DNA from 2 places in the Agarivorans aestuarii genome. Region 1 is predicted to be linked to the other one. Evidence: predicted binding sites of a transcription regulator. Region 1 holds the regulator's gene; the other holds the start of a gene.
The links. The regulator FNR, encoded in region 1, switches genes on or off when oxygen is low (the NO sensors DNR and NnrR bind a similar motif). The targets are predictions, from matches to a motif close to TTGATCTAGATCAA.

Region 2: a site for FNR is predicted at 5,103-5,116, ahead of apt (adenine phosphoribosyltransferase). Genes of this name have one in related genera too.

Annotation. Positions count from the first base shown of each region.
Region 1 is NZ_AP023033.1:2,320,795-2,328,249, forward strand. Features, by position in the region: gene ccoO (cytochrome-c oxidase, cbb3-type subunit II) at 1-256, shown strand, start outside; gene K5609_RS10825 (cbb3-type cytochrome oxidase subunit 3) at 267-449, shown strand; gene ccoP (cytochrome-c oxidase, cbb3-type subunit III) at 446-1,414, shown strand; gene K5609_RS10835 (FixH family protein) at 1,442-1,981, shown strand; gene K5609_RS10840 (heavy metal translocating P-type ATPase) at 1,971-4,358, shown strand; gene ccoS (cbb3-type cytochrome oxidase assembly protein CcoS) at 4,355-4,528, shown strand; gene K5609_RS10850 (sulfite exporter TauE/SafE family protein) at 4,506-5,177, shown strand; gene fnr (fumarate/nitrate reduction transcriptional regulator Fnr) at 5,246-5,989, shown strand; gene uspE (universal stress protein UspE) at 6,126-7,058, shown strand; gene ttcA (tRNA 2-thiocytidine(32) synthetase TtcA) at 7,139-7,455, shown strand, end outside.
Region 2 is NZ_AP023033.1:1,967,708-1,975,162, reverse strand. Features, by position in the region: gene asnB (asparagine synthase B) at 1-962, shown strand, start outside; gene K5609_RS09190 (DUF3010 family protein) at 1,058-1,480, opposite strand; gene K5609_RS09185 (YbaB/EbfC family nucleoid-associated protein) at 1,573-1,899, opposite strand; gene dnaX (DNA polymerase III subunit gamma/tau) at 1,971-4,277, opposite strand; gene apt (adenine phosphoribosyltransferase) at 4,292-4,837, opposite strand; gene K5609_RS09170 (tRNA-dihydrouridine synthase) at 5,271-6,212, shown strand; gene K5609_RS09165 (TraR/DksA family transcriptional regulator) at 6,393-6,767, shown strand; gene K5609_RS09160 (porin) at 6,828-7,455, opposite strand, start outside.

The DNA.
Region 1 (7,455 bases):
TGATGAGTGGCACCGCGTACACCTTATTAATCCACGCGATGTAGTACCTGAGTCAAACATGCCTGGTTTTCCTTGGTTAGAGGAAAACCTAGTAGATGGCTCGTTAACTGGTAAGAAACTAGCGCTATTTAAAAACCATTTTGGTGTGCCTTATACCGACGCTGACGTCGAAGGCGCAGCAGAAGCCGTTAAAGGCAAAACCGAAATGGAAGCTTTGATAGCTTACTTACAAGTGTTGGGTACAGCATTAAAATAAGGAGTTAGTTATGGACTTTGGTACATTTAGCGGCCTATATACTGCATTCTTAATGGCGATATTTATTGGCATTTTTGCCTGGGCCTACAGCAAGAAACGCAAAAAGGATTTTACTGAAGCTGCCAACTTGGTTTTTGCCGACGAGCCTAAAACTAGCCCGACAAAGGAATTTGAAGGAGCACAGAAAAAATGAGCACATTTTGGAGCGTGTGGATTACTGTAATAACCTTAGGCAGCATCGCAGGATGTTTCTTGCTGCTAAGGGCATGTAATAAAAACAACACCGGCGTAAAAGAAGGTGAATCAATGGGCCACGAGTTTGATGGGATTGAGGAGTTAAACAACCCTCTTCCTAAGTGGTGGTCTTATATGTTTATTATCACCATTGTTTTCTCGTTGGTTTATTTAGCTGCCTATCCTGGCTTAGGGAACTGGCAAGGTTTTCTTGGTTGGAAGAGCTCAGAAATGGGCATTAAGAGCATTGCAGAAGGTCAAGAGCGCGTTGCCGCTTACGACGGCAATGTCGCTAACCAATATCAAGGCGAGCTAGAAAAAGCTGATGCACGATTTGGCGAAGTTTTCCGCCAAGTTGCGTACAACGAATCAGGCGAATACCGAAGCGTAGAAGAACTTTCTGAAGATCCAGCAGCGGTTAAAATTGGCCAACGCTTGTATCTACAAAACTGTTCGCAATGTCATGGTTCTTCAGCTCGTGGTGGCAAGGGTTTCCCTAACTTAACCGACGGCGATTGGTTATATGGCGGAAGCGGCGAAGCGATTAAAGCTAGCCTTATGCATGGTCGTCAAGGTCAAATGCCTGGTTGGGAAGCAGTACTAGGTGATGATGGTATTAAAGAAGTTACCGCCTATGTTCTAAGCTTATCTGGCCGTAAGGTTAACGATGTAGATGCAGCAAATGGTAAAGGCCGTTTCGCAGTATGTGCAGCTTGTCACGGCGCTGATGGTACCGGTAATCAAACGCTTGGCGCACCTAATTTGACCAATGGTATTTGGTTATACGGTGGTTCACGTCGTGCTGTTGAAGAAACCCTACGCTACGGTCGTAACGGTGTAATGCCAGCTTGGAAGGATATTCTAGGAGAAGATAAGATCCAGCTTATTTCTGCCTACGTTTATCAGCTTTCTAAGAGCGAATAGACTTAAAATTTATAAAAAGCGACGCCTATGCGTCGCTTTTTTTTGTTATATTTAAGCCCCCCTTGTGAATGGAAGTATGCTGTTATGCAACAAGCTTGGTATAAACAATTTTGGCCGTGGTTTTTAATTGCGCTGCCTACGGCTGCTGTAGTTGCTAGCCTAACTACTTTTTATATTGCTGCTACAACTAACAACGACATGGTGGTTGAGTCTTACTACAAAAAAGGTAAAGCAATTAACGCTGACTTGTCGTTAATTGAAAAAGCGGCTCAATTGGGGATCAAAGCATCTGTTTCACCAGCCACCAACGGTTTGGTATTGGATATGTCCTTGCCTGAATCCTTAAAAAACCAACCACTCAAAATTGAATTAGCGCATAAAACTCTCGCAAAAAATGACCGCAGTTATGTCGTTACTGCTGATGGTAACGGTCGCTACCGCTTTGGCGATGACTTAAATGACTCTGGCCGCTGGTTTATTCGTGTTAGTCCAATGGATGATTCCTGGAGATTACAGGAAGAATTACAACTCCCGCTTTACAACGCAGAAGAAATAGATGGCAAGTAATCAAGGCCTGTGTTTTCACTGTAACGAAGTTATTCCCAAAGGTGTAAATCTACATGTTTCAATTCTCGGTAGCTCTCAAGCAATGTGCTGCCAAGGTTGTGCTGCCGTTGCGCAAACAATTATTGAAAGTGGTTTAGAAGACTATTACCAACATAGGACAGCTGCGGCACCAAGTGCTCAAGGCTTAGTCCCAGACGCCTTAGTTAAAATGTTGGAATATGATGACGAAAGCGTTCAGCTAGAGTTTGTTGCACAAAACGAAAACAGCAAAGAGGTTTTACTCTCAATCGAAGGCATTGCCTGTGCTGCTTGCGCTTGGTTAATCGAAAAGCAATTATTGCATATTCCCGGTGTTCAGAAAATTCATGTGAACTCGACCACCCAACGTGCGACGCTTGTGTGGGATGACCAGCACGTTAAGTTAAGCCAGCTACTGCAAAGTGTGCAAAAACTTGGTTATAACGCCACTCCCTTTCAAACTGATAAGCAAGAAGAAATAGATCGCAAGTTATACCGTAGCCATTTGCTAAAACTTGGTGTAGCCGGACTAGCCACCATGCAAGTAATGATGTTTGCCATTGCGCTATATGGTGATCTGTTTGATGACATGGAGCTTATCTATCGAGATTACTTTCGCTGGGTGAGCTTAATCATGGCAACCCCAGTGTTGCTATTCTCGGCTCAGCCTTTTTATTTTGGTGCTTACCGAAGCCTCAAAGCGAAAACTCTCAATATGGATGTACCAGTGTCCATTGCATTATTAGGCGCTTATAGTGCGTCACTGTATGCCACGGTAAACGGCACTGGTGAAGTCTATTTTGAATCGGTTTCTATGTTCACATTTTTGTTATTGCTTGGCCGTTTGCTCGAGTTGCGTGCTAGACGCAAGGCCAGTGAAACCAGCTCTAATATGCTTAAGTTAGTGCCTAAGTTGGCTATGCGGATTGATGAGTCCGGTCAACAACAAAAGGTTGCAGCGAGCCAGCTTAAACATTCAGACATCATCGTCATTTTGCCTGGCGAGGTGGTGCCAGCCGATGGACAAGTGGTGTTTGGAGAAAGTGAATTTGATGAGTCTTCACTTACTGGCGAATCACTACCTATTACTAAAAAGCACGGTGACAAGGTATTTGCCGGTACGATTAACCATGAACAAACTGTTCATTTAGAAGTAGAAGCGGTATCGCAAAATACCTTTATCGCTAATATCATGCGTTTACAAGAGCAGGCGCAAAGCGAAAAACCTAAGATAGCAACAATAGCCGATAGCGTAGCCCGCTATTTTGTTTTTGGTTTGCTGGTGATCGCCGCGCTCACCTACACCTACTGGCATTTTCATTCACCAGAAGATGCCTTTTGGATTACCCTTGCTGTTTTAGTTGCTACTTGCCCCTGCGCCTTATCGTTAGCAACACCTGCTGCATTGACAGCGGCCACCCATAAATTGTCTAAAACAGGCTTATTGGTTAAACGTGGGCACGTATTAGAAAGCCTGGCTAAAGTCACGTCAGTGGTATCTGATAAAACAGGAACACTTACCGAGGGCAAGCTACAAATTAAACACGTTAATACCCGTGATGATGTTGATGAGACGACAACGCTTAACTTGATTGGTGCTTTAGAAGCACAAAGCTCCCATCCAATTGCCAATGCCTTTAGCGAATACCAGAGCTACACGGCAAAAAATATAGAACACCATACTGGCTTAGGTTTAAGTGGAGAGGTAAAAGGCTTACAGCTCAAACTAGGTAAAGCGTCCTTTTGTGGTCAACCAGCCGAACCAAAAGCTGGAATGCTCGAACTAGTATTAATGGTCGATGATAAGTTAGCTGCCAGAGTTTATCTTTCAGATACCATCAAAAAAGACGCTGTTAGGTTTTCTCAAGGTTTAAAAACTCGAGACATCTCGCTTTCAATGTTAACTGGAGATGACTCTGCACAAGTGGAATATGTTGCAAAACAGTTACATATCACCGACATCTCCAGCGGCGCTTTACCTCAGCAAAAACTTGAAGTGGTTAGAACTAAAACGCAAAAGTCCCCTCACCTGTTAATGCTTGGCGATGGAGTAAACGACGGCCCAGTTTTGGCTGCTGCACCGCTGTCGGTTGCTATGGGTTTAGGCACCGACATCGCAAAATCTAGTGCAGACGCGGTGTTGCTCGGCAGCAAACTTACTACCTTACTTACTGCAATGGACCTTGCTAAAAAGACAAAAAAGATTATTGCGCAAAACCTCGCGTGGGCCTTGGGGTATAATGCCCTGATATTGCCCTTGGCAGTAGCAGGTATAGTTACACCCTATATGGCCGCTATTGGCATGTCGTTATCATCCCTGGCGGTACTCACTAATTCCTTAAGGTTAAACAAGCAATGAGTATTATATTTGTCTTGATCCCCATCGCCCTCATCTTTGTATGTGTAGGAATTGGTATTTTTTTCTGGGCTGTTAAAAGCGAACAATTCGAAGACTTAGACCGCCAAGGTATCAACATACTGTTTGACGATAAAAATAAGAGCAAACATGACGATGATCGCCCAAGCTGATTTTGCTGCTGCATTTATCACTGGTTTATTAGGCGCCACGCACTGCATAGCAATGTGTGGCGGCATCGCTTGCATCTTAGGGTCTCGCGCAAACAATTCCTCCAATAAGTTTTTAGTAAGTATCGGTTTTAACCTAGGCCGCATCCTAAGCTACTCGATTGCCGGTGCTATTGTTGCCGGCTCTATTCAAGCCATTAGCCAAGTTCATCGCTCGGTTTATATGTTGGTTGGTTTGCAATGGTTTGCTGCAATAATGCTCATCTTACTGGGCATCCACCTTACTCGTTGGTGGTCCATTCTTACTCCCCTAGAACAACTTGGAAAAGGTTTATGGTCAAAGGTACAACCTAGGGCAAGTAAGATGTTAGCACTACAACATCCAGTAGCCAGCCTACCTTTAGGCATGTTATGGGGTTGGCTACCTTGTGGTTTGGTATATTCAACTCTGGTATTAAGTGCTAGCCAAGCACATTGGCTAAACGGAGCAGGCGTGATGTTTAGTTTTGGTTTAGGTACATTTAGTGTGATGTTGCTGGCTGTATTACTGGGCCAACAATTGACTAAACTAATGACAAATCGAATATTACAAGTGTTTTCAGGATTGAGTGTTTTATGTCTGGGGATCTACCAAGTTGTTACATTGTTGTAGCAATAGATCTAGAAAACTTATTACATAAAGAGTAGAATTGCCTCGAACTCCTATAGCATAGTTTGAGTATGAGCATTAACCCAAAAGCTAGTCAAAGAATCCAAACTGGTGGATGTGAAATCCACTGCCAAGATTGCAGTATCGCCCAGTTATGTATCCCTTTCTCTCTTAACGAGACAGAGCTAGATCGCTTAGATAGTATTATTGAGCGTAAAAAGCCTATACAGAAAGGTGAAGAAATATTTGCTGCTGGTGATAAGTTAAAAAGCTTATACGCCATCCGCTCTGGCACAATTAAGTCCTATACCATTACCGAGCAAGGTGATGAACAAATTACCGGTTTTCATTTAGCTGGAGATTTAGTTGGTTTCGATGCCATTAATAACCAAGAACACCCTAGTTTTGCGCAAGCGCTAGAGACATCGATGGTATGTGAAATTCCGTTTGATACCATGGATGAATTGTCTGCCACCATGCCAAAATTACGCCGTCAAATGATGCGCTTAATGAGTAACGAAATTGTTGCAGACCAAGAGATGATTTTGTTACTAAGCAAGAAAAATGCTGAAGAACGCTTAGCTGCCTTTAACGGTTTATCGCAACGATTTTCTGAACGAGGCTTCTCGCCTAGAGAGTTTCGTTTAACAATGACGCGTGGTGATATCGGCAACTATTTAGGGCTAACTGTAGAAACCATCTCCCGTTTACTTGGTCGTTTCCAAAAAGCAGATATGATTGGAGTAAAAGGCAAGTATATCTCAATAACAGACCGAGACGCTCTCCGCCAACTAGCTGGTACCAAACAAAGCTAAGTATCTAATAACACTGACCTGATTTACATCAATCTATGGTAAAAAAATCTAGGTCAGTGTTAACTATCTCTAATTTATTTCCTACAAAATGAGCTAAAGTTAAGTAGCTATTCCAGACGATTCTAGGAGCTGCTTTATGATTAAGTATCGTAATATTTTGGTGGTTATCGACCCCCTTCACGACACCCAGGCGGCTTTGTCTCGTGCAGTGTTTCTTGCACAAAAAGAAGACAAGGCAAAAATCAAAGCTCTACTCACTATTTATGACTTTTCTTACGAAATGACCTCCATGCTCTCAGGCGAAGAACGTGAAGCAATGCGCTCAGGCGTTATAGAGGAGCGTAATGTTTGGTTAAATGAAGTAATTGCTGCAACAAACACCGCTGGTATAGAAATAGAAACTAAGGTAGTTTGGAATAATCGATTATACGAAAGTGTCATTGAAGAAGTACTCGACTTTGGTCACGACCTAGTGGTGAAAGCGACACACCCCCACCCAACTTTACAGTCTATTATTTTCACACCTAACGATTGGCACATTTTGCGCAAATGCCCTACGCCAGTATTGATGGTAAAAGAGCATGATTGGCCAACGGAAGGCAAGATCGTTGCTGCGATACACGCTGGTGCCGAAGACGAAGAGCATCACAAGTTAAATGAACGAATAGCAAATGAAGCAAAAGATCTAAGCAAGTTACTCGATGCTAATTTACATGTAGTTACTGCCTATCCAGCAGCTCCGGTGAATATTGCCATAGAGTTACCAGATTTTGACCCGCTTAAGTACAACAAGAACGTCATGGAGTTCCACAAAACCGCACTCAATAAGTTTGTAGAAGAACAATTTGAACAAGCGGTTACTACACATCTAGAAGAAGGCTTACCCGATGACGTTATCCCCGAGGTGGCAAACGATATAGATGCTGAAATCGTTATATTAGGCACCTCTGGCAGAAGCGGCTTTAGTGCGGCACTTATTGGTAATACAGCTGAACATGTTATTGACCAATTAGACTGTGATTTATTGGCGCTTAAACCGCAAAACTTTGTGAGTCCTTTTCAAAAATAGATAGTGCTTAACTAACGTAAAACATTGCTTAAGCAAAGCGGGGTTATATAATAGCCCCGCTTTTTTATTGGGAACACACTATGTCAGTTACAGCAAAACAACAATACAACCACAACAAACTACAAAAGCGACTTCGTCGTCATGTTGGTCAGGCAATTGCCGACTACAATATGATTGAAGATGGTGACAAGGTAATGGTTTGTTTATCTGGTGGTAAAGACAGTTATGCAATGCTAGACATACTAATGAACTTGCGTGCTCATGCCCCGATACACTTTGATATTGTTGCCGTTAATTTAGACCAAAAACAACCGGGCTTCCCAGAGCACATATTACCCGAGTACCTTGACGGCCTAGGTATTGAATACAAAATAGTAGAAGAAGATACTTACTCGAT
Region 2 (7,455 bases), 350 kb from region 1:
CTGGTGGTTTAGATTCATCAGTGATTTCTGCAATTACCAAAATGTATGCCGACAAGCGTGTTGAAGATAATGACAACTCTGAAGCTTGGTGGCCACAATTGCACTCATTTGCAGTTGGCCTTGTGGGCTCGCCAGACTTAATTGCTGCGAAAAAAGTAGCCGACCATTTAGGTACGGTTCACCACGAGATTCACTTTACGGTTCAAGAAGGTATTGACGCAATTAAAGACGTTATTTACCACCTTGAGACCTACGACGTAACCACGATTCGTGCGTCTACTCCTATGTACTTAATGGCCCGTAAGATTAAAGCGATGGGCATTAAAATGGTACTTTCTGGAGAAGGTGCTGACGAAATATTCGGTGGTTACTTGTACTTCCACAAAGCACCAAACGCCCAAGAGTTCCACGAAGAAACTCTTCGTAAGCTTGAGAAACTGCACATGTTCGATTGTAACCGTGCTAACAAATCTCTTGCAGCTTGGGGCATTGAAGGCCGTGTACCATTCTTAGATAAAGAGTTCATGGATGTTGCAATGCGCATCAACCCAGAAGCTAAGATGTGTGCTGGCGAGAAAATCGAGAAGCACATTGTACGTGAAGCTTTCGAAGGTTACTTACCTGCTGAAGTGGCTTGGCGTCAAAAAGAGCAATTCTCTGATGGTGTTGGTTACTCGTGGATTGACAGCCTAAAAGAATTGGTTGAATTAGAAGTGTCTGACCAAGAATTGTCGAATGCCGCCTTCCGCTTCCCAATTAACACGCCAGATACCAAAGAAGCTTACTTCTACCGCGGTATGTTTGAAGAGCATTTTCCACAGGATTCTGCAGCAGAGTGTGTACCTCACGGTAAATCTGTAGCATGTTCAACGCCTGAAGCAATTGCTTGGGATGAGAGCTTTGCAAACAACGCTGATCCTTCTGGTCGCGCAGTACTCTCTGTACACAACGAAGCTTACTAGACTTAAGCCTTAAGCTTTAAACAAAAAAACCGATGCCAAAGCATCGGTTTTTTATTAGCTGTAATTCACTCCAGCCCTTAAACAGAGCTTTAAGTTCAAGCCACGCAGGCTACATATGCAGTAGTAAATGATGCTTCTTGAAAGGCTTTAAGGCCCGTTGCAGCAAACTCTACTGGCATTGGATTATCTTTAAGTACTTGCTTAGATTTAGTGGCTGATACTAACTCTACATTTAGCTCACCAATTAGCTCGATAGCCGCTTCTAACTTAAAGCCTACCGCACCGCCGGCAAATTTACCCTTCATTGGACGCTGCTTAATCGCTACCTTTTCAACCTTGTAATCACTCATCAGCTTAGTAAAGGCAAACTGGAAATCACGTAAATGCTGAGTACTATTAATATCGCTTAAAGTAAGGCGGCGCACACGACAATCTGGAATTTGAAACAATCCATCTTCCAGCGTTAGCAAGCTAACAATAACTTCATTACTTTTTATTTCTACACCGCATACTTTCATCTTGCTACCTTTTTAATCTAAGTTCGTGCAAGCTAAGTGTTGCACAAAAAAGGCCGCAATGCGGCCTAATTAATTTGCTGCTCTAAGCTAGCTTAGAATGGCATTTTCATACCTGGAGGCATTTGCATTCCGCCAGTTACATCAGCCATTTTTTCTTTACTAGTTTCTTCTACACGACGTACAGCGTCATTAACCGCTGCAGCCAGTAGATCTTCAATCATGTCTTTGTCGTCGTCCATTAAGCTTTCATCTAGCTCAACACGACGAACGTTGTGGTTACCAAGCATAACAACTTTCACCAAGCCTGCGCCTGACTCACCAGTAACTTCCATTTTGGCGATTTCTTCTTGAGCGCGCTGCATTTTATCTTGCATTTGCTGCGCTTGCTTCATTAGGTTACCCATTCCGCCTTTAAACATAACTATTCTCTTCTCTTCTATTAGTTATAACTGCGACATTACATCTAGATTAATGTCGAAAATCAAGTTGTTCAGTGGTATTTCACACTGTCGTTATCTAATTCTGCACCAAAGCGTTGCTGTAATACTTGGATATTAGGATCACCCAATAACCTATCAATGGCTGCATTGGTATTTTTTTGATGAAGTAACTGTGCCAACTCTAAAGGTGTTTTGCCATTTGGGCTTTCACCAACATTAATTTCTAGCTCTATACCCTGTTGCAAACATGCGTTCAATTGCTGATTTAGCTCTGCTACCGAGCTGGGCTTAGGCAAATGAGATAACTGAGGCTTTAGCAGCAACGTTACGGTACTGCCATCCAATTTATAGAGGGAGTTAATCGCAATTTGTCGAGCGATAGGTCCAAGTTCCATAAACTTAACCATCTCAGACCAACGTTCGTCATTATCACTGGTGCTAGCGCTAAACTTGACTGACTCTTCAACAACCACCACTTGAGTGGCTTGCTGATTATTGTCTGCTTGGTTGTTTTCAGCCTCACTATTGATCGGCTCTCTCGGCGCTTGTTGAGCTAGATTTGGCGTTTTAGTGCTGGAGGCGCCCGCCTCTTTAGACTTTTTTTCGGACTTTCCTCGCCCACGTAGCTGGCTTCTTAACTGCAATAAAGATGCTGTTTCTTCTTTAGCCGGTGCTTGAGGTACATCTAATGGAGCAGACTTAGGCAATGCAGCCGGTAAGTCCTGAACTTGATATTCGGCAGCGTAATTAGGCTCTTCATATTCTGCGTCAGCATTCATCTCAGCAAACTGAGCATAATAACTATCATCAACCGTTGCTTGATCTGCACTAACAGCGGCTTGCTTGGTGTTGGCCTGAGGAGCAGCTTGAGTTGATGAAGGTGGTGTTTGGGAAGGCGCCGGATGGCTTGCCACTGGTGGCCTATTCCCTATACCCGCTTCTGCTGCTGGCTCTACAGGGCTGACAGCATCCTGTGGTGATGCAACTTGTTCAACTTGCTGTTGCTGTTGCTGTTGCTGTTGCTGTTGCTCAGAATTATCACCACGCAACTGATTTTTTAGCTTAGCAATGCTCTGCTCTCGCTGCACTACCCGCTCGTCTTTATCAACGGGAGTAGGTGCCTTATTCCTAGCATGTGAAACCGCAGGAGTTGTAGGCATTTCATAGCCTTGCTGGGTGGCTTGCTCAATAATCTCTTGCTGTTCTTTAACTAAACTCTTATCAGCTAAATCTGAAGTGTTTGGGCCACTTTCGCTAGTAGTCGTTGGCGTCGAGACCTCGGCCTGCTCAGCAGGCTGGAAAGCCAACATTCGCAACACGGTCATTTCAAAGCCGCTACGCGGACTCGGCGCGTAAGCAAAATCTCGCTTACCAGTGATAGCTATTTGATACAGAAGTTGGACTAACTGAGCATCTACCTGCTCTGCAAGCATTTGAATTGTTTCATCATGCTGACTTGCTGGTAGCACCTGCGCCATCGCTACTTTATGAATAATCTCAGCTAATTGTTGATGCAAGTGCTCGTAATCAGGCGACATACTCGCTAACTCTGAGATTTTGCTGAATACCGATTCTGTTTGTCCGGCAACGACATGACAAAGAAGCTGACGTAACTGATGAGGATCTAACACTCCCAACATATTAAGTACTTGCTGGTAGGCTAGCTCTTTGTTAGACAAGGCTAACGCTTGATCAGTTAAGCTCAAGGCATCTCGCATACTGCCATCGGCGGCATGCGCTAACGCGGTAAGTGCTGCTGGCTGATATTGGCGCTGTTCAGCATCCAAAATATGCGCAAGTTGCTGAGAAATTTGCTCTTCGCTTAGCGCTTTTAACTGAAATTGCAAGCAGCGAGATAATACCGTTACTGGCAACTTTTGCGGATCGGTGGTTGCCAGCAAAAACTTAACGTGCTCTGGTGGCTCTTCTAAGGTTTTTAACAGCGCATTAAAGCTATGGCGAGACAACATATGTACTTCGTCAATCAAGTACACCTTATAGCGCCCTTTGGCTGGGCTATATTGTACGTTGTCTAGCAGATCACGAGTATCTTCTACTTTGGTGCGTGAGGCGGCATCAATTTCCAACAAGTCAACAAAGTTACCTTGGTCAACCTCCACACAATTACTGCACTTACCACAAGGATTAGAAGAGACTCCAAGCTCACAATTGAGGCTTTTAGCAAACAAGCGCGCAATGGTAGTTTTACCGACACCACGAGTGCCACTAAACAAGTAGGCGTGGTGCAGGCGCTGCTGATCCAAAGAGTTTATCAAGCCTGCTAATACATGTTGCTGGGCAACCACTTGCTGGAATGTTTTTGGCCGCCATTTTCTCGCTAGGGCTTGATAATTCATTAAATGCTGTTGTCCTATTCGCCTTCGAACTCAACTAGATAAGTTGATTCTACTCCGAGTGTCGTTAATTTCTGTGCGCCAGGTAAGTCTACCAAATTAATAACAAAGGCCGCATAGTTGATTTCTCCACCGAGTTGGCGAATCAACTTAACCGACGCTTCAGCAGTTCCGCCAGTTGCAATTAAATCATCAACCAACAGTACTTTGTCACCAGGTTGAATAGCGTCGGTATGGATCTCTAAGGTATCCATTCCATATTCAAGTTCGTAGCTTTCGCCAATGACTTCACGAGGCAACTTGCCAGGTTTACGAACTGGAATAAAGCCAACCCCTAAAGCCAGCGCTAACGGCGCTCCAAAAATGAACCCTCTCGCTTCTGTGCCAACAATTTTAGTGATGCCGAGATTTTCAAAACGCTGTTGCCACTCATGAATAACCAAGGCAAAAGCCTTAGGATCTTCAATTAAACTGGTAACATCCCTAAACAATATCCCCTCTTTTGGGTAATTAGGGATAGTTTTAATTGCGTTCTTTATATACTCAAGATTAGCGCTGCTCATACCGGCTTCCATTTTCCAAAAAAAACGCCCAAACAGGATGGGCGTATTTACAATCTTTAATTATCTCAGTTTATGGCAATAAAGCAACGCAGTGCTAAGCTAGATAATAGCTAAAAACTAAGCAAACATTTTTAGTAGAGACAAGCTCAAAGGTAAGGTTGGCAACAGCAAAGCTACTACAAAACCTAGGAAATAGAATACGTTATAATCTTCTTTAAACTGCTGGTCCATCTAAACTTCACCTTTAAACTAAATTCAATCAACATTGATCTAAATCAATTATACGTGAGCATCATCTCTACAAACACCCAGCAAAAACATGGAAATAAACTGAGCAACTAACATATCTAGGAAGATAGTTTACCTTGCTAATTTGCTAGCGGGAGACGCCGCAAACCGTTAGAATGGCCGCTTTTTCAAACCAAGGTTTACTATGCGCGTAGTTTTAGCCCCAATGGAAGGTGTCGCAGATGCTTCCATGCGCCAGCTTTTGTCTAGTTGTGGTGGCTACGACTGGTGCGTAACAGAGTTCATTCGTGTTACTGACGTAGCCCTGCCCGACAAAGTATTCTACAAGTACTGCCCGGAACTACAGGAGCAAGGTTTAATAGCAGGCCACACCCCGGTTAGAGTACAGCTGTTAGGCCAGCATCCTAGTCCCATGGCAGAAAATGCGGTAAGAGCTATCGAACTTGGCTCTCATGGTTTAGATCTAAACTTTGGCTGCCCCAGCAATACTGTTACTGGAAGCTGCGGTGGTGCCTCTATGTTAAAAGCCCCTCAGTCGATTTATGATGTTGTAAGTGAAGTAAGAAAAGCCGTACCCAAGCAGCATATTGTATCTGCCAAAATTCGCTTAGGTTGGGAAAACAAAGATGACTGTTTTGATATTGTACAAGCTGTGCAAGAAGCAGGCGCCAATGAGCTAACCATTCATGCTAGGACCAAGCTCGACGGTTACAAAGCGCCAGCGCATTGGCACTATATAAAGCAAGTTAAACAGCAGTTCTCTATTCCTATTATTGCTAATGGAGAAGTTTGGAACCGAGAAAACTACTTACAGTGCAAAGAAGCCAGCGATTGTGAAGATGTAATGATTGGCCGCGGCGCACTTACTATTCCGAACCTTGCTAAAGTAGTACGAGGTGACGAAGAACCATTGCCTTGGTCAGCAGTGATTGAGCTACTCATCCGCTATTCTCAACACGAAATCACCAGTGAAAAAGCCAAGTACTACCAAAGCCGGGTGAAACAGTGGTTAAGATATCTTTCTGGCTACTACACCGAAGCCGACGATCTATTTCGCAACATCAGAGTATTAAAAGATACCAATTCTATTGTTAAGCAAATCCGCTTACAGCAATGCAAAGATTGACCTTTCCTTAAGCTTGGCTTTACGTTTCTTCGCACTATTTGCTCATATTCTGTATTAGATCAACAAAACCCTAATAAAAGTAGTTATATAGCTTTTTAGTGTTTCGTTTTGATTCACATCATATCTCGGGGTTAGACCCGGTGTTTATACTGCTAGCTCATTTAATAATTGGGCTTAAACGTGGAATTTAGAGATTATCAGTTGCGACTCACGCAACAATTAGAGCAGTTAAAGTCTGAAATAATCTCAATTTTAACTGCCTCAGAAAAAACCAGTTTAAAACTAACAGCTGACAAATTGCAGTCTTTAACTAACGAAGAACTTATTGACCAGGCCCTGAAATTGCAGCTCTCAGAGCTAACGACTCAGTTAAAACAATTACAAAGGGTTGACGCAGCACTTTGCCAAATAGACTTAGGTTTATATGGTTTGTGTAGCGACTGTGAAGAAGAGATTGAAATTAGCCGTTTAGAGAACGACCCAAGCACTCAACGCTGTCAACGCTGTAGTGACAAACACCGTATGTTTAAGCGGCGCGAAAGTTTCGCACTTTAACCAGTAAATACAAAAAGGCCACCCTTAGGTGGCCTTTTTACTTCCATCTTCTTAGAAGAATTAGAAGTTGTAACGTACACCCACAGCTAAGCGGTTGTCGTCTTCTTTAGCACCAGATACAGACTTAGTAGTCTCGTCTTGGTACTCGGTGTACAAAAGAACGTTGTTCCAATCGTACATTGCACCAACTAAAGCAGTTTTTAGGTCAGCAGAAGAGTTTTTGTCTTCTTGAACGTTCCAACCAGTGTAAAGCTGTAGACCCATGTCTAGCGTGTAAGCGAATACACCTTCGTGGCCGATAGCTTTGTCTGAAACAGTGTCTTTAGCGAAAGAAACGTGATTTTTGAATTCACCGTAAGAAACAGCAGCGTAGATAGGACCTTGGTTGTAACTAGCAGCTAAAGCGGTTAATTTGTTGTCACCAGTATCTAAAGTTGCTTTAGCAGATTCGGTACGGTTCATTTGGTGGTAAGTTGCACCAATGTTTAGGCCAAAATCAAAGTCGTAAGAAATAGCACCAGAGTAGCTGTCTTTGCGATCTTCAGTTTCGTCAGCGAACTGGTATTGACCGCTTAAATTAACACCGCCAAAGCTACCGTTGTATTGTAGTGCATCGTTAGCTCGAGCAGTACCTACTTTGTCACCGTTGTCGTAAATACCCATTGCGGTACCGCCGTAAACCCAAAAT